Regions from separate parts of the Janthinobacterium sp. GW822-FHT07H10 genome, predicted to be linked through region 1. Evidence: predicted binding sites of a transcription regulator. Region 1 holds the regulator's gene; each other region holds the start of a gene.

Region 1 (7,789 bases):
AAGTCGTGCCGACCGGCAAGGCTGCCGCCACGGCGCTTGCCCTGGCGGCCAAGGTGGCGCGCCAGAGCCCCAGCAGCGTGACGGCATGCAAGACCCTGATCCAGGGCGCGCGCAGCCGTCCGCTGGTCGAGTACCTGCCCGACGAACGCACCTTGTTCCTCGGCCTGTTCGATACGCAAGACCAGAAAGAGGGCGTGCAAGCATTCCTCGAAAAACGCGCGGCGGAGTGGAAGAATGGCTGAAAGCACCCTGATTGATACGGTGAAGCTCGAGGAGCGCGACTGTCCCGGCGGCATGAAGCTGGGCGTCATCACCCTCGATGCGCCGAAATCGCTGCATGCGCTGACCCTGGATATGATCCGCGTGCTCGATGCTGCCCTCGTGCGCTGGGCCGACGATGATGCCATCGCCTGCGTGGTGCTGCAATCGTCGACGGACAAGGCCTTTTGCGCCGGCGGCGACGTGCGCAGCCTGCGCTCGGCCGTCGCCGAGCAGCCCGGTGTCGTACCGAACCCGCAGGCGCTGGCCTTCTTTGCCGAGGAATACCGGCTCGACCACCGCATCCATACCTATGCGAAACCGCTGCTGGTGTGGGGCGGCGGCATCGTCATGGGCGGCGGCCTGGGTCTGATGGCGGGCGCCAGCCACCGCGTGGTGACGGAAAGCACGCGCATCGCCATGCCGGAAATCACCATCGGCCTGTTCCCCGACGTGGGCGGCAGCTGGTTCCTGGGCCGCATGCCGGGACGCAGCGGCCTGTTCCTAGGCTTGACGGGCGCGCCGCTGAACGCGGCCGACGCGCTGTTTGCGGGCCTGGGCGACCATTTCCTGCGCCAGGAAGAGCGCGCCATGGTGCTCGACGCGCTGGCGCTGGCGCAATGGCAAGCGAGTCCGCAGGCCAATCACCAGCAGCTGAGCCGTTTGCTGCGCGGTTTTTCGGCGCCGGCGTCGCTGTTGCCCGTGTCCGAAGTGCGGGCCAATTTCGACGCCATCGCCGCGCTGACGCAAGCGCCTACTCTGCCCGAGGTGGTGGCCGCCATTGCCGCGTATGACGGCGATTCGGCCTGGCTGCAAAAGGCCGCGCATTCGCTGGACAAGGGCGCGCCCAGCTCGGCCGCCCTGGTGTGGGCCATGCGCGAGCGCACGCGGCATCTGAGCCTGGCGCAAGTGTTTCAGCTGGAATTGATTGTCGCTGTGCAATGTTGTGCCCATGGCGACTTCAGCGAAGGCGTGCGCGCCTTGCTGATCGACAAGGATAACGCGCCGCAGTGGCAGCCGGCCAGCATGGCTGACGTCAGCGCAGCGTATCTGGACGGGTATTTTGCGGCGCCGTGGACGCAGCATCCCTTGGCTGATTTATCCATTTAAACATTTAAGTAGTGCATGAAAATGCTCAGGGTTGGGCGCCTTGCCGACGGCAGTACGACGAGTACGACTCGGCAAGGCAACAACGCCAGGGGCTTTTTAGGCGCGACAGGAGACATACACATGCAACATATCGCTTTCATCGGCCTGGGCAACATGGGCGCGCCGATGGCCCGCAACCTGGTCGCCGCCGGCTTCCATGTATCCGTCTTCGACCTGGCGCCGGCCGCCGTGGCCTCGCTGGTCGAGGCGGGCGCTACGGCGGCCGCGTCCGCCAGCGCGGCCGTGCAGACGGCCGACGCCGTCATTACCATGTTGCCGGCCAACAAACATGTGCAGGAACTGTACCTGGCCGAAGGCGGCGTGCTCGATTCGGCCAAGGCTGGCGCCCTGTTCATCGATTGCAGCACCATCGCCGCCGATGTGGCGCGGCAAGTGGCGCAGGCGGCCACGGCACGCGGCTTTGCCATGATCGATGCGCCCGTCTCGGGCGGCACGGCCGGCGCGGCGGCCGGCACCCTGACCTTCATCGTCGGGGGACCGGACGCGGCCTTGCAGCAGGCGCGGCCTTTGCTGGAAAAGATGGGCAAGAACATTTTCCATGCGGGCGAGGCCGGTGCGGGCCAGGTGGCGAAGATTTGCAATAACATGCTGCTGGGTATCTTGATGGCCGGTACGGCCGAGGCATTGAACCTGGGCGTGGCGCATGGGCTGGACCCGAAAGTCTTGTCCGACATCATGGCCAAGAGCTCGGGCCGCAACTGGACCCTGGAAGTGTACAACCCGTGGCCAGGCGTCATGGAAGGCACGCCCGCTTCGCGCAATTACAGCGGCGGCTTCGGCACGGCGCTGATGCTGAAGGATCTGGGCCTGGCGCAGCAGGCCAGCCTGTCGTCGAATGCCGCCACGCCATTGGGCGGCCTGGTGCGCCAGCTGTACCAGGTGCATGCCCAAGCCGGTTATGCGCAGCAGGATTTTTCCAGCATCGTGCAGCTGCTGCGGCCTGGCTTGCCACAAGTTGCTGAGTGAAAATTTTTGGACAAAAAAAAGCCCGCTGGTGAAAGCGGGCTAAATCCAATTCTTGGAAGAGTTGGAGGAGACAGATGCATTATGCTGCATCGCCACATATAACTCCAATTTATCTTTAGAATATCAAATATTCATTTTGGTGATATCTCTTCCTGGCAGCCGCCAAGCGGCTGCCAGCCACGCTACTTAGCCCGGATTGCAGGCGATTTGCACGGTGGTGACTTTGGCTTCGCCCATGGTGCCCACGCCGGTGCCCGGCGCCACGGCGCACTTCAGGCCAGTTGGCTGGGTAAACACGCTGATGCCATAGTTGTCGCCATCGGCGACAGGCAGCCCCAGGGTAAAGGTCGTGCTGTCCTTCGCCACCGTGGTTTGCGCATTACCGTTGATCAAAACCAGTCCATCCGCCGTCAGGCCCGTAATCGTGCCGCCCACCGTGTAGGTGTTTTGCGAACACAGGACCGATGCTTCGATGCTGACGTAGTGACCGGCCGAACCGGTGCCGCCACTGACGCTGCAATTCATGTGGGCAGGGTTTTGCTTGACCGTGATGTCGTAGCTGGTGCCGTAATCGATGCTCTTGCCAAATTTGAACTTGGTGGCGCCGGCGGCAGGCGTGACGCTGTCGCCGCCGTTGACCAGGATCAGGCCATTGGTGTTCAAATTGCTGATGGTGCCGGTGACCTCATACGAGGCCTTGCCACCGCAAGCAGCCAGTCCCAGGGTCAGCAGCAGCGCGGCGAGTGGGCGCAGGCAGGATAACTTCATGTATTTCTCCAATAATGTGGTGACGAATCGCGTGGCTTACCGCGGTGTGCAGGTCAGTGTGGCGCTGGTCGTGGCGGCGGAACCCATGGTGCCGACGGTATCGCGGCCATCGGCGCTGGCGGAGCCCTGGAAACGGCACGTCAGGCCCGTTGGATAGGTCGTTATGGAAATATTGTAGGGAATGCCATCAGCGATGGTCGGGAACGTGTAGGCGGTGCTGCCTGCCAGCGGGCTGATGCTGTTGACGCCCATTGCCAGGGTCAGGCCGTTCGCGGTCAGGCCCGTGATCGTGCCGCTCAGCGGATAGGTGTTGGTCTGGCAAACAACCACGGCCGGCGATATGGAGTAGCTCGATGCCTTGCCGCTGCCATTGACCATTTTGCAGACGGCGCCTTTCGGCTGCTGCTTGATGGTAATGTCATAGCGATCATCATTGTTGAGCAGCTTGGTGAAAGTAAAGCCGGAGGCACCCGCCGTGATGGGCAAGCTTTCGTCGCCGTTCTGGAGGATCAAGCCATCTTTTGCCAGGTTCTGGACTTGGCCTTGCAGATACAGATTACCGCCGCTGCCGCCGCAGGCTGCCAGTGTGGCGGCGCAAGCCGCCGCCAGCATCGAGCGCAGGTACAAATTTTTCATACATTCTCCAAAACGAATTAGGTAGGGTAGCGCAACGCGGACGCTGGCGCCGCATTGGAATGGCGCCTATTTTAGTCTATCTGGCAAGCCGATTGATCTTGCCTTGTATCTCCGTGTAACAATTTTTCTGCGCGAAGCGCCCGCCAGGCCCCATTTGTCGACCGGGCGCCCATGCCGCCAGCGGCGATCGGTGCGACAATACAGGCAGGCCGCGCATCGTGGCGCGGCACCCATTTGCGAGTCCCATGTCACCTACCTCTGTAAAAACGGCCGTGCCGCCCAAGGCCATCCTGTTCGACCTCGACGATACCTTGTGGCCCATCGCCCCCGTGATTGCCGCGGCAGAAACCCTGTTGCACGACTGGCTGGCCACGCATGCGCCGAAGGTGGCGCAGCAGTTTTCCATCGAGCTGTTGCGCCAGCACCGCCTGGCCATGCTCAATGAACAACCGCATTTTCATGGCAACCTGATTGAACTGCGCCGCGCCGGCCTGCTGACCGCCTTCGAGGCCGCCGGCGAGGATCCCGCCCTCGTCGACGGCGCCATCGCCCAGTTCCTGGCCGCGCGCCACCGCGTCCAGCCGTATGGCGACGTCCTGCCCGGCCTGGCCTGGCTGGGGCAGCGCATGCTGGTCGGTTCCATTTCGAATGGCAATGCGGACCTTGAAATTATCGGCCTGGCGCAGCATTTCAAGGTATCGATCGCCGCCAGCGACTTTGGCGTGGCCAAGCCCGATGCGAGCATTTTCCTGGCCGGCTGCGCCGCGCTGGGCGTGGCGCCGCGCGACGCCGTGTATGTCGGCGACGATTTATATTTCGATGTGACGGGGGCGCAAGGGGCGGGCATGCGTGCCGTGTGGATGAACCGCAAGGGCAGCGATGCGCACCTGGCGGCCGGCGTGCAGCCCGACGCCATCTGCGCCAACTTTGATGAATTGCTGCTGTGGCTGCAGGGGCAACTGGAAGATTGATCGCCGCTGGCCGGGCGAACGTGCATAATAGCTGCTATTGACGCACGTTTGGCCGCCTTCGCTGCCGTTTGCGTCGCAGAATACTTGCTTAACTACAACATCATGCAACTCGATACACGTGCCCAAACCCTGCTGAAAGCCCTGGTCGAGCGCTATATCGCCGACGGCCTGCCGGTCGGTTCGCGCGCCCTGTCGAAGATTTCCGGCCTCGACCTGTCGCCGGCCACGATCCGCAACATCATGGCCGACCTGGAAGAACTCGGTTATGTGTCCAGTCCGCATACCTCGGCCGGACGCATACCCACGCCGCGCGGTTACCGTATCTTTGTCGACACCTTGTTGACCGTCAAGCATCTGGACGAGCATCTGGTGGAGTCGCGCATGCGCCTGCAGACGCCGCAGCCGCAGCGCACCATCGCCAACGCGGCGCAGATGCTGTCGTCGCTGTCGCAATTCGCCGGCGTGGTGCTCAGTCCGCGCCGCGAATCCGTGTTCCAGCAAATCGAATTCCTGCGCCTGTCGGAAAAACGCATCCTGCTCGTCATCGTCGCTCCCGGCGGCGACGTGCAGAACCGCCTGCTGTTGACGGAAGCCGACTACACGCCGGCGCAACTGGTGCAGTCGGCCAACTACATCAACCAGAATTACGGCGGCCTGTCGTTCGACGCCGTGCGCGTGCGCCTGCAGGGCGAGCTGCGCCAGTTGCGCGACGACATGGGCAGCCTGATGCAGGCGGCCGTGGAAGCGGGCAGCGAAGCGATGGCCGACCATAGCGACGATATGGTGATTTCAGGCGAGCGCAACTTGCTCAGCGTGAGCGATCTGTCATCGAATATGAGCTCGCTGCGCCAGATGTTCGACATGTTCGAGCAAAAGACGGGCTTGATGCAGCTGCTCGACGTATCGAGCAAGGCGACGGGCGTGCAGATTTTCATCGGCGGCGAATCGAACCTGGTGCCGATGGATGAAATGAGCGTGGTGACGGCGCCGTATGAAGTCAACGGCAAGATCGTGGGAACGCTGGGAGTGATCGGGCCGACCCGCATGGCGTACGAGCGCGTCATCCCGATTGTCGATATCACGGCCAAGCTGCTGTCAAGCGCACTGAGCCATCACTAGGGACAGCTGACCATACCTGCTGCGCGTCGGTTTTGCCAGGCGTTGTATCGCAGGGTATTACGCGAGCCGCTCCCGTGGGAGCGGCAAGCTTGCGTCAGGCTGATTTGTGCGGGCAAGCGACCTTGATGCAGTTGCCGTAGATGGCCAAGGCGTGTTCGGCGATCTTGAAGCCGCGTTCTTCGGCCACTTTTTGCTGGCGGACTTCGATGTCTTCGTCGAAGAATTCCTCGACCCGGCCACAGTCGAGGCACACCAGGTGGTCGTGGTGGGAGCCTTCGTTGAGCTCGAAAATCGCCTTGCCGGTTTCAAAATGGTTGCGGTTAAGCAAGCCGGCTTGTTCGAATTGCGTCAGGACACGGTAGACAGTTGCCAAACCGACATCCATATTGTCGGCCAGCAGAATCTTGTAGACGTCTTCCGCTGTCAGGTGGCGTACCGGGCTACTCTGGAAGATATCGAGTATCTTCAGCCGTGGCAGGGTCGCTTTCAGGCCGCTTGCCTTGAGATCACTAGGATTGTTACTCATGTTTGTTGCTCGTATGTGGGTCAGGTGCTTTATCATATAGCGTTTTGTGCGACATCGTGTCGCGTTTTAGAGCAGCTGGGACTCTCAAGTAGCATTCCTAGCCCTTGAAGAATCACGTTAAGTCGTGATATATCCTTGATTTATAATGGATTTTCTAGCGAAATTGCCTGTCACAATCAGGTTTTCTTCGCCGGCTATGACACCTTCAAATTGGTGGAGGTGTTTCCTGGTTACAGCTTCTATAGGTAGCCATGGAGAATTTTTGTCTTCAAAAGACGAGAAGTCATGCTTCATGGAATGATAATGCAGGTGGCGTTACATCTGCTTACAATTTTCTTTTTGTTAACATTCCATCTTCAAGGTGAAATGTCAGCACCTTATCGCTGTCATTTCCTATGCAGAACGCAAAGTTCTGTGATGCCTTGTCGTGCTCTCCTTTGTCCAGTTTTTGGGCGAGGTGTCGCCACGACCGGATGTACGACCATTCGTAGCCTACCTAGGCATGCGACGCCGGTAACGGCGTGGTGTGAAGCCCCGGGAACAATGTACCCCCATGTCTTTGGTGCCGCATATGCGCAAGCAATTCGGCAGAGACTGCCAGCAGCGAGGCGGTTGAGGGGCTAGGCTAATACCGCATGGGTAACATATGTGAACTGTCGAATGAACCCTCGTAAATATGGATGGGCCCAAGCTGCTGTTGGCCCTGACCAAACGGTGCGTGATTGGTTATCTTCGTAGAACGTGAGGATACGTCGTCGTGGGATCACCGGGGGATAGACAGACCCTAAACGGTTAGTGGCAACGAAGCCGTTGCCTCGGTATCACGGAGAACGTGGTAAGCCCGACTCTCCGCCGCCAGTTGTGTTGGTTGCGGCAGGCAATCCGCAAGGAGCGCTGTTGGAGGAGCGGGTAGGGGATGATGGAAAAAGCGAATGCCGGACTGTAATGGCCCGGACAGGGATTCAAGATTTGTCCCAGCCTGAAAGGGCGCCCACTTCCATCTGGTGTAGTAGTCGTTTAACGGCTGTATCGACTTGCGTAGTTATTGTTAACTGCCCAAAAGACAAAGTCCTCCCCGGGGAGGCATGCGTATGAATGGGCATCAACTATCCGAGGTTCAGCATGAGAGTAACTGATGGCTGTGTCATTGGTTCTGCGGCCTCGCATGTTCCTGACGAGTGGGCCTCCATTGATTGGCGGCGCGCTCAAAAGAATGTGAGGGCCATGCAGATTCGCTTAACGAAGGCAACATTTGAAGGCGACTGGCGCAGGGTGAAAGCCCTGCAACGGTGGCTGACTCGCTCGTTTTGCGCGAAAGCGTTGGCAGTCAAACGAGTGACAGAAAACCAGGGCAAACGGACGGCAGGTGTCGACC
Region 2 (7,789 bases), 700 kb from region 1:
ACGCCGGACTGGGAAGTCGTGTGGCTGGGCGTGCCGATCACCTCGGGCCAGATGCTGTCGCTGCCGATGATCGTCGGCGCCATCGCGCTGCTCGTCTGGGCCTATAAGAGCCAGGTGATGGCGACGCCGCCGACCAAGGCGCGCGCGGCCCAGGCCTGACACGCCGTTCCAGGCGGATGGCGGCGGCACGCGCCGCGCCATCCGCCCCCCTGCCTGGCGTGATCCGCCACAATCTTTCCCTCTATGCATTAAAATTTCCCAATGGAATAGACTTGCTTTTGGGATAAGGGGTATGATCGTTTTACCCTGCCGCCAAACCAAGGCAGGCGCTCATGATCTGACGGACATTCGAGCCAGGGAGCCCAGCCTATGCAGCTTGCCAGGAAGACCACGACGTTCTGGATGACCGTGGGCGCCGCCTATCTACTGGCGCAGCTGGCCCTGACGGCGTTTGCCGGCCAGCATGCCGCGACCGTGGGCTACCTGTTCAACCTGCTGGCGCCCTTGCTGGCCCTGGCCGCCTGCTGCCGCTGCGCCCGCCTGAGCGCGCCCGGCATCGTGCGCACGGGATGGGGCCTGTTCGCGGCGGCCATGCTGTTCTGGAGCGTGGGCATGGCGCTGTCCGCCTGGCAGGACCTGAGCGGACAGGTGGCGTCCGACGCCACGTATTTCTCCGATTTTGCCTATTTCATGTATGGCGCGCCCCTGCTGCTGGCCATTTCCTCGGTCAGCGACCAGCATCCCTCGCGCAGCCTGCAATGGCTGGACGCCGTGCAAGTCTTGCTGGCAGCCTATCTGGCCTATACGGCCATCTTTTCCGTCTCGCCATTTGCCCAGCGCTCGATCGCGCCGATTCCCGCCAGCCTGCTGGTGGTGACGTACAACGTGGAAAACCTGGTCCTGGCCTGCTGCGCCTCGCTGCGCCTGCTGGCGCACCGCCGGGATGGCGAGCAGGGCCGCTTTTACCTGCTGCTCAGCGTTTTCCTGTGGTGCTACGCCGGCTGCGCCGGCGCCTACAATTACCTGACCCTGCATGCGCTCGCCGGGCCGATCCTGACCGAGTTGCTGCCAAGCGTGCCATTCCTGCTGCTGGCCGTGCTGGCTGCGCAAACCGGGCCGCAGGAGGAAGCGACCCGGCCACGGCATGCCCCGCCGCCGCTGACATTGCTGATCGACAACTTCAGTCCCATCTTCTTCACGGCGGCCTTGCTGGGATTGGGTTTCGTCGTGCTGCGCGACCATTTCTACCTGGCGGCCACCTCGCTGTTTGTCGCGCTGACCGTCCACGCGCTGCGCTCGGCCACCCTGCAAAGCCGCTACATGCAAAGCGAGCTGGCCTTGCGCACCGCGCACGAGCTGCTGGAAAAACTGTCGCTGACGGATGGCTTGACGGGCGTCGCCAACCGGCGCTGCTTCGACCAGACCCTGCAGGGCGAATGGCAGCGCGCAGCGCGCGACGGCAAGCCGCTAGCGCTGCTGATCATCGATATCGATTTCTTCAAGAGCCTGAACGACACTTTTGGCCATCCGTATGGCGACGCCTGCCTGGTGCAGATTGCCGCGGCCCTGCGCTCGGCGCTACCGCGCGCCAGCGACCTGGTGGCGCGCTTTGGCGGCGAGGAATTTGCCGCCATCCTGCCAGCCACCGGACTGGCCGGCGCGCAGGCGGTGGCGCAAAAGATGCAGGAAGCGATCGCCGCGGCCGCCATCGCCCAGGCCCCGTCGCGCGGCGGCCAGGTGACGGCCAGCATCGGCGTGGCCCTGAATACCGGTTGCCCGGCGCCGGAACAATTGCTCGCCGCCGCCGACCGGGCCCTGTACCGGGCCAAGCAACATGGCCGTAACCGCATCGAGGTCGATGCCACGCCGGCGCCTAGGCTGTCAACTTGCCTGTAATGACCTTCCATTGCGCCGGCGTCACGGGCGTGATGGACAAGCGGCTGCCCTTCTTCAACAGCAGCATGTCTTCCAGTTCCGGCATCTGGCGCATTTCAGACAAAGGCAGCAGCGCCGTCTTCCTGAGGCCGCGCACGTCGACGCTGATCCAGCGCGGCTGCTCTGGCGTGGCTTTCGGATCGAAGTACTTGCCGCCCTCTTCAAACTGGCTGTGATCGGGATACGCGCCGCTGGCCACTTCGGCCACGCCGGCCACGCCCGGCTGCGGGCAGCTGGAGTGATAGAACAGCACGCCATCGCCCACTTTCATCCCATCGCGCATGAAGTTGCGCGCCTGGTAATTGCGCACGCCAAACCACGGCATGGTGTGCTGCGGCGCCGCCATCAGGTCGTCGATGCTCACTTCATCCGGTTCCGATTTCATCAGCCAATATTGTTTCATCAAATCTCCCGCATCAAGGCAACAGACGTAAAAAAACGGTTGCGCATCGTGATGCCGCAACCGTTTTCAGTTGTACTACAAATTGGGCCCCGCCTGTGCCGCTATGCCGGCATCCCGAACCAAACGGTTCAAGGTGGTCACGTTAGTTCAATTTCGGGTTCGTCGAACGAGCGACGCTCACTCCCATCAAACAAAATTCGCAACCGATGCGCATAAATGGTTCAAGGAATATATGGCAATCGCGAACACCGCAGGGTAGACCCAAGTTTACTCCTTTGGTCGCGCATCGCAAAGACAAATCGTCGCGTACGCGCTTAAAAAAGGTTTTCCTGGGGCGTCAGTGCGCTGTCCAGGACGGTATGCATGGCCGAGATCTTTTGCTTCACTTCCAGTATCGTCAATTCCGACAGCGGACCTTGCGGTGACTTGACGGAGAGAAACTCTGCCGCCACGCCCAGCGCGGCCAGCACGGCAATGCGGTCGTTGCCCTTGACCTTGCCGGCGTCGCGGATGGCCTTCATCTTGCTATCGAGATAGATCGCCGCTTCGCGCAAGGCGCGCTCTTCGCCATCGCGGCACACCATGCTGTAGGCCTGGCCCATGATATTGACATCGACACGCGGCATTACGCTTCCTTCTCGTTCTCGGCAAGGTGATCGCCGGTGACAGCGGCGGCTTCGGAAGCGGCTTGCTCCAGGCCGGCCTGCACCAGTTCCGGGATTTTTTCCAGCAAGGCTTCCACGCGCTCCTGCGCCTCGCGCATGCGTTGCACATACAGCGCGTTTTCGGCGGCCAGGGCGACATTGTCCTTGCGCAACTGCGCGTTTTCACGGCGCAGCGCGTGGGTCATTTCGGCCAGCAGGCCGATTTTGTCGGATAATTCGTTGAATTCGGAAATCATCCCGCCACTATAGGGCGGACGCTCCCCGGGCGTCAATCGAATCAGGCCGCTGTCACACATATTTACATCAATGCAGCGCAGTTGCCGTGAAATACATGCTTTTTAACGCCACGGCGCGCTTGCCGCCCTGCAGCAGGCCGTCCTAGCGATGCCCTTCGAAGTCCGGTTCGATGTCCAGGCTGCCGTAGCGGTTTTCGCACGCACGGCGCGTCAATTCCTGCTTGCCGCCCTTGCCGTCGAGCACCATCGTCAAGTCGCGACACGTGGTAAAACTGCCAGGCTTGGTGCCGGTCGCGGATGGCGTCAAGGTCACCAGCAAGGCCTGGGCATTGCCCAGCCCCTTGTTGCTCCACTGGCGGCTCTTGCCATCCTCTTCATCCTTCAAGGTGCGCACGGCCGCCTTCAGCAGCGATGCCTGCTCTTTGGCATTCAGCTTGGCCACCGTCACGTCCGACAGGAAGGGCGGATACACGACGGGCGCCGGGCCCTTGCCCTGCACATCCCAGTTGCCGCTGTTCTGCGAACAGGTGCGGCGGCTCAGGTCCTGCGTCTTGCCGCCCGCCGTGACGACGAACTTCAGGTCGCGGCACATGTGCGCCTTCAGGCTGTGCTCGGTCATGCCGGAATTGCTGAAGTTATACGTGGCTTTCACCAGCACGCCGCGGTCGCCGCCGTTGTCCCACACATGCGCTTCCTGGTCGTCGTCATCCTTGTTCAAGTCGTTGAACAGGTCATTGAGCAGCATTTCCTTTTCCAGCGGCGTCAGGGTCGCCACGGTGATCTCGTCGACGATGGTGGCCGCTGGCGCGGCAGCCGTTTGCGCGACGGCATGGCCCAGGCAAGCGAGGCCGATGACGGCGGCGCCTAGCAGGCGCAGCGCGGGGCGGGAAACAGGATAGGGCATGATGTGCTGCATGGTGTGCTTTCTGGCGCAGTGGCGATATTGATATGTAATATCAATCATCTTATCAAATTTCATAGTGAAATCTGTTTCCTGTGTGTACAGGAACGCCCCCCATCCGGACGACATGCTAGAGTCGCTGCTGTTGCTGACGCCCGGGAACTTGGCTTGCGCCAGCGCAAACCCTGCGTAAATGCAGGCTGCGCAGAACGTCTATGCATATCTTCCCGGAGAATAAGCCCTTGAATAAGCCCCCTACCGTCCCTATAATTAGCACTCGTTAGTAGAGAGTGCTAACAAACTCTTTCGTAGCAATCCTCAGGAAATGATGGTGCTTGCCAGGCCACTGCAGGGAATGCTACGCGGCGGGCGACGCCGCGATGCACCACTGCCGGATACGGGCAAGGACAGGATGACATGGGGTTTGCTTGACCGTTGCGGGCTGCTTTCAACGGCGGTCACTGAAAGCAGGCCTGGCGCTGTGCCAGGCATGTATTCATTTAGCAACACTTATCCATTGAACTTTAAGGAGTTTTGTATGAATCTGCGCCCATTGAACGATCGCGTCATCGTCAAACGCCTCGACCAGGAAACCAAGACTGCGTCCGGCCTCATCATTCCTGATGCAGCTGCTGAAAAACCGGATCAAGGCGAAGTCCTTGCCGTAGGCAATGGCAAGATTCTCGACGACGGCAAAGTCCGTCCTCTGGATGTCAAAGTGGGCGACCGCGTCCTGTTCGGCAAGTACGCCGGCCAAACCGTCAAAGTTGACGGCGATGAGCTGCTGGTCATGCGCGAAGAAGACATCATGGCGATCGTCGTCAAGTAATTGTTTCCACGTTGTAGACAGATACATCCCGAAACTCAGGAGAATTGAACATGGCAGCTAAAGAAGTAGTATTCGGCGACGCAGCGCGCGCCAAGATGGTCGAAGGCGTCAACATCCTCGCCAACGCAGTCAAAGTAACGCTGGGCCCGAAAGGCCGCAACGTGGTCCTGGAGCGCTCGTTCGGCGCCCCTACCGTCACCAAGGATGGTGTGTCGGTAGCGAAAGAAGTTGAACTCAAAGACAAGCTCATGAACATGGGCGCGCAAATGGTCAAGGAAGTTGCTTCCCGCACCAGCGACAACGCCGGCGACGGCACCACCACCGCGACCGTGCTGGCACAAGCCATCGTGCGCGAAGGCATGAAGTTCGTTGCCGCCGGCATGAACCCGATGGACCTGAAGCGCGGTATCGACAAAGCTGTTGCAGCAACCGTCGAAGAACTGGCGAAAATCGCCCGTCCTTGCACCACGACCAAGGAAATCGCCCAGGTTGGCGCGATCTCGGCCAACTCGGACTACTCGATCGGCGAGCGTATCGCTGAAGCGATGGAAAAAGTCGGCAAGGAAGGCGTTATCACCGTTGAAGACGGCAAGTCGCTGAACGACGAGCTGGACATCGTTGAAGGCATGCAGTTCGACCGCGGCTACCTGTCGCCATACTTCATCAACAACCCAGAGAAGCAAGTTGCCGTACTGGACAGCCCATTCGTCCTGCTGTGCGACAAGAAAATCTCGAACATCCGTGACCTGCTGCCGGTACTGGAACAAGTCGCAAAAGCTGGCCGTCCACTGCTGATCATCGCCGAAGACATCGAAGGCGAAGCGCTGGCGACCCTGGTTGTGAACAACATCCGCGGCATCCTGAAAACCTGCGCAGTGAAAGCACCTGGCTTCGGCGACCGCCGCAAAGCCATGCTGGAAGACATCGCTGTCCTGACGGGCGGCCAGGTGATCGCTGAAGAAGTCGGCCTGACCCTGGAAAAAGTGACCCTGGCCGAACTGGGCCAGGCGAAACGCATCGAAGTGGGCAAGGAAAACACCATCGTTATCGATGGCGCCGGCGAAGCTGCCTCGATCGAAGCACGCGTGAAACAAGTGCGCGTACAGATCGAAGAAGCGACCTCGGACTACGACCGTGAAAAACTGCAAGAGCGCGTAGCCAAACTGGCTGGCGGCGTTGCCGTGATCAAGGTTGGCGCAGCCACCGAAGTCGAAATGAAAGAGAAAAAAGCCCGCGTTGAAGATGCACTGCACGCAACCCGCGCTGCCGTCGAAGAAGGCATCGTGCCTGGCGGCGGCGTAGCCCTGCTGCGCGCACGCGCCAACATCACGGTCAAGGGCGACAATCCTGATCAAGATGCCGGTATCAAGATCGTCCTGCGCGCAATGGAAGAGCCACTGCGCATGATCGTGCAAAACGCTGGCGAAGAAGCTTCGGTCGTCGTGGCAGCCGTACTGGCTGGCTCGGGCAACTACGGCTACAACGCTGCCAACGGCACGTATGGCGACATGGTTGAAATGGGCGTCCTGGACCCAGCCAAAGTGACCCGTTCGGCGCTGCAAAACGCCGCTTCGATCGCTTCGCTGATGCTGACGACCGACTGCATGGTCTGCGAAATCGCTGACGACAAGGCAGGCGGCGGCATGGGCGGCGGCATGGGTGGTATGGGCGGCATGGGCGGCATGGACGGCATGATGTAATGTCCTGCGGCTCCGCGCGCAGGCGACGGCGCGCGGAGCCGCCTGCGCCGGGCAGGAACAGGCAGACCAAAAGCTGCCAGTGCCTCCCCGGCGGCCCCGAAAAGCTATCTTCTACGGAAGGTAGCTTTTTTTTCGCCTGTTGACGTGGCCAGCCCGCTTGGCAAGCCCGGCGATTGCCGGCCTGTGCGTTTTGCTTTAGCATGGCCGCCATCGACCTTCTTTCTCACGCCCACACCACCATGCCGCCACGCGCCTCCTCTTCCAAAACCGCCATCATCGCCGGCACCCTGGCCGGCTTGCTGGCCGCCGCCCTGGCCGCCTTTTACGTCTACCAGCAGCCCGCGCAGCACGGCAGCAATGCCCCGGCCGCGAGCAGCCAGACGGCGGCGCAAGAGCAGAATGCGCGCGCCGTCGATGCGCTGATGGCCTTGCCCGAGATCAAGGCATGGTCGGCGCATATCGAAAAAGCCTCGGCCGGCCGCGCGCATGGCGCCGTGATGGAAACGTCACCCGAGACGCGCCTCGTCGATGGCCAGCCCTACTATCAGCTGAGCTTTTTCGAAAGCACGCCGGACGCGGCTCACCGTTGGGAAAGCTTCGTCGTCTCGCCGGACGGCAAGCGCATCCTTATCGACGACATCGTCAGCGGTGACCTGCTGAGCCTGGAACAATGGCGCAAGGACAGCGCGCCCATGCAGCGCATCGCCACGCAGTAAGCCCGCCTACGCCGGCGCGCCCTGCGGCGCCGCGCCGCGCACGCGCGCCACCCACCACACCGTCCACAGCGACAAGGCCGCCGCCAGCCAGCCATTCCAGCCATAGCCGCCGATGTGGCCGGCCGCATCCGTCTGCAGGGTCAGGCCGCCCAGCCAGGCGCCGAGTCCGCTACCCAGGCTTTGCAGGGCCGAATTGGCGCTGAGGAAGGCGCCGCGCTTGCGCGGCTCCGGGATGGTCGTCAGCAGTGCCTGCAGCGGTATCGTGCGCCCCGACACGAGGGCCATAAAGAATGGAAACACCAGCATCAGCGCCAGCAGCGGCAACTGGGGCAGATGCGTCATGAACAGCAGCGGTGCGATCGACAGCAACGAGACCCAGCGATAGACCTGCTGCTTGCCGGCCC
Region 3 (7,789 bases), on a different contig from region 1:
CCATGGCCTGGGGCTGTTGATGGCCGAGGCCCTGTGCGTGGCCGCTGGCGCGCATTGCATGTCGCTGGGCGTGGAAACGCCGCTGACGGACATCGTCGCCGCCGCCCGCGCGCAGCGGGCCGATATCGTCGCCTTGTCGTTTTCCAGCGCCAGCAAGGAACGCCAGACGCGCGACAGCCTGCGCCAGTTGCAGGCCGGCTTGCCGGCCACGGTGGAAGTGTGGGCCGGCGGACGCAGCCCCGCGCTGCACAAGCGCCCGCCGCCCTTTTTGCACGTGCTGGACTTGCGCCAGGTGGAGGAAAGCATCGCCGACTGGCGCCGCCGCCATCAGGCGGATGCCCTGCAAACCCACTGAACACGGGAGAACTGCGGCGATCTCCGTGGAAACGCGCGCAATGTTGCCAATCGAACAGTAAAGCATGAAGCGCCGGGCGCGCTCTGGTAGAATAGCCCGTATCGACAGTGTCCGGCGCCGCCGGGCCCAAGGTCAGCACCCGCCACCACACATCCATGTTTAGTTTCTTCAAGAAAAAACCCGCCGCCCCTGAAGCCCTGCCTGTCAGTGTCGAGCCTGCTACCCCTCCCGCCGCCACTGTCCCGCCGCCTGCCGCCCCTGCCGCTGCGCCCCTGAGCGGCGCGCCGGCCGAGCTCGTGCCCGTGGTCGTGGCTGCCGAACCCGAGAAAAAATCGTGGATGACGCGCCTGAAGGCGGGCCTGTCGAAGACGTCGAATACCCTGTCCGTGCTGTTCGTCGGCGCGAAGATCGACGACGCCCTGTACGAAGAGCTGGAAGCCGCGCTGCTGATGTCCGACGCCGGCATCGACGCCACGGAATTCCTGCTGACGGAACTGAAGAAAAAGGTCAAGGAAGACAAGCTGCTCGACGCCGCCGCCGTCAAGGCCGCGCTGAAAGTGCTGCTGATCGACCTGTTGACACCGCTGGAAAAGCGTTTCGAGCTGGGCCGCCACAAGCCACTCGTGATGATGATTTCCGGCGTGAATGGCGCCGGCAAGACCACCACCATCGGCAAGCTGGCCAAGCACATGCAGTCGAATAACCAGTCCGTGCTGCTGGCCGCGGGCGACACCTTCCGCGCTGCCGCGCGCGAGCAGCTGATGGTGTGGGGCGAGCGCAACAACGTGACCGTGATTTCGCAGGAATCGGGCGACCCGGCCGCCGTGGCCTACGACTCCGTGCAGTCGGCCAAGGCGCGCGGCATCGACGTGGTGATGGTCGACACGGCGGGACGCCTGCCGACGCAGTTGCACCTGATGGAAGAATTGAAGAAAATCAAGCGCGTGATCGGCAAGGGCATGGAAGGCGCGCCGCATGAAACCCTGCTCGTCATCGACGGCAACACGGGCCAGAACGCCTTGACGCAGGTCAAGGCGTTTGATGACGCCCTGCAGCTGAGCGGCCTGGTGATCACCAAGCTCGATGGCACGGCCAAGGGCGGCGTGCTGGCGGCGATTGCCCGCGTGCGCCCCGTGCCCGTGTATTTCATCGGCATCGGTGAGAAAATTGAAGACTTGCAGCCCTTCGTGGCTGCCGAATTTGTCGAAGCGCTGCTCGGATAAGCCCATACATGATTGAATTTCAGCACGTCTCCAAGCAATACTCCCCCGATGCAGTGGCGCTCAGCGACATTTCGCTGAGCATTGCCAAGGGCGAGCTGGTCTTTCTGGCCGGCCCGTCCGGCGCCGGCAAATCCACCCTGCTGAAAATGATCGCCGCCATGGAACGCCCCACTTCCGGCAAGCTGATCGTCAATGGCCAGGACATGGCGAAGATCAAGCCGGCCGGCGTGCCCTTCCTGCGCCGCAACATGGGCCTGATCTTCCAGCAGCAAAAACTGCTCAACGACCGCTCCATCCTGGCCAATGTCATGCTGCCGCTGCTCGTCGTCGGCGCCCACAAGGCTGCCGCAGAGCAACGCGCGCGCGCCGCGCTCGATAAAGTCGGCCTGCTCGACCGCGCCCTCGCGCGTCCGCTGTCGCTGTCGGGCGGCGAGCAGCAGCGCGTCTCCATCGCGCGCGCCATCGTCAACCGGCCGCAAATCATCCTGGCCGACGAACCGACGGCCAACCTGGACCGCGCCAGCGCCAACAAGGTGCTCGACGCGCTGAAAGCGTTCCATTCCGTGGGCGTGACCTGCCTCATTTCCAGCCATGACGAACAGATGCTCGACGCCGCCGCCCGCGTGATCCACCTGAAAAATGGCCAGCTGGTGGCCATCGACAAGGCCACGCAGGCGCCCGTGTTTGCCCCGCCCGACCCCGACTTTTCGCCCACGCCCACGCCCGCGCCGGGCGCCGATGACGGCGAAGGAGAACGCGCATGAGAGGCTGGTTCCGTCAACACCGTTTCGCGCTCGGTTCGGCGCTGATTCACTTGCGCAAGTCGCCGGGCGGCTTTTTATTGAACGTGCTCGTCGTCGCCATCGCCCTGTCGCTGCCGTTCGCCGGCTTGACCATGCTCGACAATGTGCGCCCCATGTCGGAACAGATGTCGGTCGACCCGGAAATCAGCGTCTTCCTGAAAATCGACACGCCGCGCGAGCAAGCCGTGGCCCTGGCGGGCGAAATGCGCAAGATCGTGCGCAACCAGAAGGCCAAGATCGTCTTCATTGCGCGCGAACAGGCGCTCGATTCGCTGAAAAACAAGAGCGGCCTGGCCGACGTGCTGAGCACCCTGGGCGACAATCCCCTGCCCGACAGCTATGTGCTGAAGCTCGACGCGTTCAGCAGCGCCAGCGAAGCGCAGGATGTCGATGCCGTGGCGGAACAGTTGCGCCATCTGCCAGGCGTGGAATCGGCGCAAGTCGATTCGGCCTGGGTCAAGCGCCTGGCGGCCCTGCTGGGCGTGCTGCGCCTGGTGCTGCTGCTGCTGGCCATCACCCTGGGCGTGGCCGTCATCGCCGTGGTCTTCAATACCATCCGCCTGCAAGTGATGCAGCAACGCGATGAAATCAGCATCTCAAAGCTGATCGGCGCGACGGACACCTTCATCCACCGCCCCTTCTATTACACGGGCGCCCTGCTGGGCCTGTGCGCGGGCGCCCTCGCCCTGGGTGCCGTGGCGCTGGCCCTGCAGCCGCTGAATACGGCGATTGCCGAATTTGCCCGCCTGTACGCGTCCGAATTCCAGCTGGTGCCGCTGGCGCCGCTGCCGATGGCCGGCTTGCTGGCCCTCAGTGCCGGCCTCGGCCTGATCGGCGCCTTCCTCTGCGTGCAGCGCCACCTGGCGCGCCTGAACTGACCTGCCCTTCCATGGCGGCGCCCCTGGCGTCGCCATGCGTCTCCCTCTCTTGTTTTTTTGCTATTCGCCCCATACTGTGGTTATCTTGATATTTAGCAAGTATTCTTAAGGCTCGCTTCAGCTTGCGGCCGTAGACTATGCATGTGTCGTAAAGGAGTGAGCGCGCAGCGCCGCACCTTGCCCCGCCAGGCGTACTGGCGTGGTGTTTTAGATAATTCATCAAGTATTAAATCGTCATAGCTTTTAGGCTATCAGAGCGATTAAATGTGCTGATTGGCACTCTCAGGCAGAGAGTGCTAATATAGGGACATACCCAAGCAAGACCGCCATGAGCACCAGATGTAGATGGTGCCGCGACAGGCGAAGTGCAAGACCGAATACGTAAAAACAAGACAAGCAGGGCCATGTCGCGTGACGTGGCCAACTGGAACAAAGCAAGACTACGAGGGAGAAAACATGACTATGATGTCCGCAACGTCCGCATTGGTTCCGACCAAAAATAATGCGCTGGGCCTCGGGTTCACTGGCAATCTGGGCAATATCGACGCCTATATCTCGGCCGTGAACCGCCTGCCCATGTTGACCCACGACGAAGAAATTTCGCTGGCGAAACGCCTGCGCGAAAAAAATGACCTGGCCGCCGCGCAAGAGCTGGTGCTGTCGCACCTGCGCCTGGTGGTCTCGATTGCCCGCGGCTACCTGGGCTATGGCTTGCCGCATGCCGACCTGATTCAGGAAGGCAATATCGGCTTGATGAAAGCCGTGAAACGTTTCGATCCGGACCAGGGCGTGCGCCTGGTGTCGTACGCCATGCACTGGGTGAAAGCCGAGATGCATGAGTACATCCTGAAAAACTGGCGCCTGGTCAAGGTCGCGACGACGAAGGCACAGCGCAAGCTGTTCTTCAACCTGCGCAGCCACAAGACGGGCCTGGACGCGATGACGCCGAAGCAGATCGATGCGCTGGCCAAGCTGCTCGACGTGAAGCGCGAAGAAGTGATCGAGATGGAAACGCGCTTGAGCGGCCGCGACATTGCGCTGGAATCGCCGACCGACGATGAAGACGACAAGTTTTCGCCGATCGCCTACCTGTCGTCGGAGCAAAGCGAGCCGACCAAGGTGCTGGAAGCGGAACAGGTGACGCGTTTGCAATCGGAAGGCCTGGAAACGGCCCTGGGCAAGCTGGACGCCCGTTCGCGCCGCATCATCGAAGCGCGCTGGCTGGCCAACGACGACGGTTCCGGCGCCACCCTGCACGCGCTGGCGGAAGAGTTCGGCGTATCGGCCGAGCGCATCCGCCAGATCGAAGTGGCGGCGCTGAAAAAAATGAAGGGCGCCCTGGCCGCCTACGTCTAATAGCAGGGGAAGGCCGCAGTAAAAAGGCGCCGCAAGGCGCCTTTTAGTTTTGTAGTTTGATGTTTATCAACAGATAAACATTGTCAGCAGTTAAGCTGCAGCCAAACCCTTGACCAGGGTTTCGGCGACCAATTCATTCAGATCCGCGCCGCGTTCCTTTGCCAGGGTCTGCAATTGCAACACCAGATCGCTGTTCAGCTTGACGGCGAACGGCACCAGGCCCAGGGCCTGGTCGCGCTTGCGCTGCTCGCGGCGGTCAACGACCACCGCTTCCTTACCGAATGCACCGGCGCCGGGAACATTCATCTTTCCCATCAGTTTCTTGGCATCGCTTTTGGCCAGGTCGGTTTTTTTCATGGTTGTTTCCTGATTTTCAAAACAGCCATTCTACGCAGTAATCGGTGCGCCGCGTGGCCGACGCATCAATTCACCCGCAGCACGCCAAACGCGCGCCGGGAAAATATCATTTTGTTATTATCATTTTCATCTCTCGCGTGCACGCCATGCCGGGGACGCACTATCTGAAAGGAAAAATATGTCTTACCTTCATCACTCCTGTCGTCGCCTGTTATTCCCCATCTTCATCGCCTGCCTGGCCGTGCTGGCCGGCTGCGGCGCGGCAGGCAGCGCCGGCGACGCGGAAAACACGCCGCGCAGCGTCACCCACGTGCTGTCGCCGGGCGAACAGGTTGCCATCACGGCCACCGATACGCTGAAACTCGAGCGCGTCAACGACAGCCGCTGCCGCAAGGGCGCCGTATGCGTGTGGAAAGGTTACGTCAGCTACAGTTTCAGCCTGATCAACCAGGCTGGCGCGACGGATGTCGTCCTGTCCGATTCCATGCCGGGCGGCGCCAGTTCCGTCACCGTCAACCACCTGACGTTCACCCTGCTCGACGTCGACCCGGCCACGCCGCCGGCCCTGAATGCGGCCGAGCCCACCTACCGGGTCAAGGTCAAGATCACGCAAGGCGCGTTGCCGCGCTAAACGCTGGCGCCATGGCGCCGCTGGCTGTCGGCTGGCGCCTGTTGCCGCTCAAGCATGCCGTAATCGCGCACCACCGTGGCGATGCGCAAGCGGTAATCGTCAAACACGCCATGCCGCCCGGCCGACTGCGCCGCGCGGTGCGCCTCGAGCTGGCGCCACTGCGCCAGCGCCGCCTCGTCGCGGAAAAACGATAGCGACAGCAATTTTCCCGGTTCGCTCAGGCTGCCGAAGCGTTCGATGGAAATGAAGCCATCGACCTTGTCGAGCAAGGGCCGCAGCGCGGCCGCCAGGTCCAGGTATGCCTGGCGGCCTTCGGCACTGGGCCAGACTTCAAAGATCACGGCGATCATGATGCTGCTCCTGCGCTAAAAACAGGGATGCGGGCATTCAGCGACGGCCGGTACGTCCACGCCAGCGGCATGTCTTCCAGCCCATCGGCCCATGCCTGCATGCAAGCGGCGGCGATGGCGTGCGCGATGGACTGGCCCGGACAGGCGTGGCGTCCATGGCCAAAGCCTGGCGTCAGCGCCACCGCTCGCCGCAGCGCGCCAGGCTCCGCCTGCACGCTCGCATCGTGGCAGGCGCTGGCCAGCACGACGATGATCGTCTGGCCGGCGGCCACCCGCACGCCGCCGATGTCCACGTCTTCCGCCGTGTAGCGGCGCGTGTTGTGGATCGCGGGATCGTGCCGGCTGACCTCGCCCAGCATGGCCGGCCACAGCTGCGGTGTGGCGCGCAGTTGCCCGTACAGCCCGGGCTGCGTGCGCAAGGCCACGATGGCATTGCCAAGCAGGCCGGCCGTCGCTTCGCAGGTTTGCGACAGCAAGCCCGCCAGGTTGGCCTGCAGGCCGCCCGTGGCATGCCAGCCCAGCGCTTGCGCCTGTGCCACGATGCTGCCCAGCAAACTGCCGGGCAAGGCATCGGCCTCGCGCAGCAAGCAGCCAAAAGCGTGCAGCAAGGCGCCGGCCGCTTCCTGCGCGCCGGCAAGTTCTTCTGCATTGCTCAGCGGCGACAGACAGGCAACGAAATCGCGCGTCCAGGCGGCCAGCGCCGGCCATTGCGCTGGCGCAAAGCCCAGCACATCGGCCATGGCAAACAGCGGCAGTTCGAACAATGCCTCGTTCAGCTGCGCGGCGCTGGCGGGCACGCGCTCGCCGGCCATCCACAATGTCCGCGCCGGCAGGCGCGCCAGGTCCACCTGGCCCAGCGCGCGCGCCAGCACCTGCTTCGGCACGGCATGCCGCTCGCCGTCGTTCATGCGCACCAGTTCCGCAAAGAGCGCGCCGCACGGCGTGCCCGCCATGTTCAAGGGCACGGCCAGTCCGGGCGGCCGCACGCGGCAAGCCGGATGCTCGAGCACGGCGCACACGCCGGCCGCGCCCGTCGCCAGCCAGCAATCGAGCGACGCCTCGAAACGCAGCGGCGGACCTGCCGCCAGGCGGCGATAGTAGTCATAGGGCGCCGCGTGGGTGACGGCGGCGAGCGGGTGGGCGGGATCGGCGAGGGGCATGCGGCTTCCATTGCAGTGGTGAAAGGAGGCGAGTATGCTGGCTCCTTCACCACAACACTTCGCCGGAGAACGAATCATGGATGACAGCCATCGAGCTCCCACGGCCGACATGGGCCTGGCGCAACTGGCCGGCGCCATCGCCGAGCCGGCCCGCGCGCGCATGCTGTGCAGCCTGCTCGATGGCCATGCGCGCACGGCCACGGAACTGGCCGCGCTGGCCGACGTGGGCGCCTCGACGGCCAGCGCGCATTTGTCGCGCCTGCGCGAGGACGGCTTGCTGAGCATGGTGGCGCAAGGCAAGCACCGCTATTTCCGCCTGGCCAGCGCTGACGTGGGCCAGGCGCTCGAAGCGCTGCTGGTGGTGGCCGGCGTGCCGCGCCAGCCGTTTTCCCCCACCACGCCGGACCGCCTGCGCCACGCGCGCACCTGCTACGACCACATGGCCGGCACGGTGGCCGTCGCCGTGCACGACCAGCTGCATGCGCAAGGCTGGCTGCTGGCCGATGGCGACGATTACCAGCTGTCGGCAGCGGGTGCGGCCGGCATGGCGGCGCTGGGCATCGACGTGCCGCAATTGCAGCGCCAGCGCCGCCGCTTCGCCTGTGCCTGCCTGGACTGGAGCGAACGGCGCGCCCACCTGGGCGGCGCGCTGGGGGCGGCCATCCTGCAGCTGGCC

The links. The regulator HrcA, encoded in region 1, represses chaperone genes, less so after heat shock. The targets are predictions, from matches to a motif close to TTAGCACTCNNNNNNNNNGAGTGCTAA.
Region 2: a site for HrcA is predicted at 4,411-4,437, ahead of groES (co-chaperone GroES). Genes of this name have one in related genera too.
Region 3: a site for HrcA is predicted at 3,533-3,559, ahead of rpoH (RNA polymerase sigma factor RpoH). Genes of this name have one in related genera too.

The regions. Positions count from the first base shown of each region.
Region 1 covers NZ_JBXAKS010000001.1:121,748-129,536, forward strand. Annotated here, with positions in the region: gene AC1RDJ_RS00540 (enoyl-CoA hydratase) at 1-242, shown strand, start outside; gene AC1RDJ_RS00545 (enoyl-CoA hydratase/isomerase family protein) at 235-1,368, shown strand; gene mmsB (3-hydroxyisobutyrate dehydrogenase) at 1,390-2,394, shown strand; gene AC1RDJ_RS00555 (hypothetical protein) at 2,581-3,162, opposite strand; gene AC1RDJ_RS00560 (hypothetical protein) at 3,199-3,798, opposite strand; gene AC1RDJ_RS00565 (HAD family hydrolase) at 4,044-4,769, shown strand; gene hrcA (heat-inducible transcriptional repressor HrcA) at 4,872-5,888, shown strand; gene fur (ferric iron uptake transcriptional regulator) at 5,983-6,414, opposite strand; gene ltrA (group II intron reverse transcriptase/maturase) at 7,510-7,789, shown strand, end outside.
Region 2 covers NZ_JBXAKS010000001.1:819,595-827,383, reverse strand. Annotated here, with positions in the region: gene lgt (prolipoprotein diacylglyceryl transferase) at 1-159, shown strand, start outside; gene AC1RDJ_RS03710 (GGDEF domain-containing protein) at 370-1,896, shown strand; gene AC1RDJ_RS03705 (EVE domain-containing protein) at 1,874-2,338, opposite strand; RNA gene ssrS (6S RNA) at 2,421-2,598, opposite strand; gene AC1RDJ_RS03695 (cell division protein ZapA) at 2,653-2,964, opposite strand; gene AC1RDJ_RS03690 (DUF904 domain-containing protein) at 2,964-3,239, opposite strand; gene AC1RDJ_RS03685 (hypothetical protein) at 3,382-4,155, opposite strand; gene groES (co-chaperone GroES) at 4,679-4,969, shown strand; gene groL (chaperonin GroEL) at 5,020-6,669, shown strand; gene AC1RDJ_RS03670 (hypothetical protein) at 6,870-7,385, shown strand; gene AC1RDJ_RS03665 (MFS transporter) at 7,392-7,789, opposite strand, start outside.
Region 3 covers NZ_JBXAKS010000009.1:205,579-213,367, reverse strand. Annotated here, with positions in the region: gene AC1RDJ_RS20510 (MerR family transcriptional regulator) at 1-355, shown strand, start outside; gene ftsY (signal recognition particle-docking protein FtsY) at 511-1,578, shown strand; gene AC1RDJ_RS20500 (cell division ATP-binding protein FtsE) at 1,587-2,342, shown strand; gene ftsX (permease-like cell division protein FtsX) at 2,339-3,259, shown strand; gene rpoH (RNA polymerase sigma factor RpoH) at 3,722-4,615, shown strand; gene AC1RDJ_RS20485 (hypothetical protein) at 4,706-4,972, opposite strand; gene AC1RDJ_RS20480 (hypothetical protein) at 5,151-5,603, shown strand; gene AC1RDJ_RS20475 (antibiotic biosynthesis monooxygenase family protein) at 5,600-5,953, opposite strand; gene AC1RDJ_RS20470 (cytochrome P450) at 5,950-7,113, opposite strand; gene AC1RDJ_RS20465 (ArsR/SmtB family transcription factor) at 7,190-7,789, shown strand, end outside.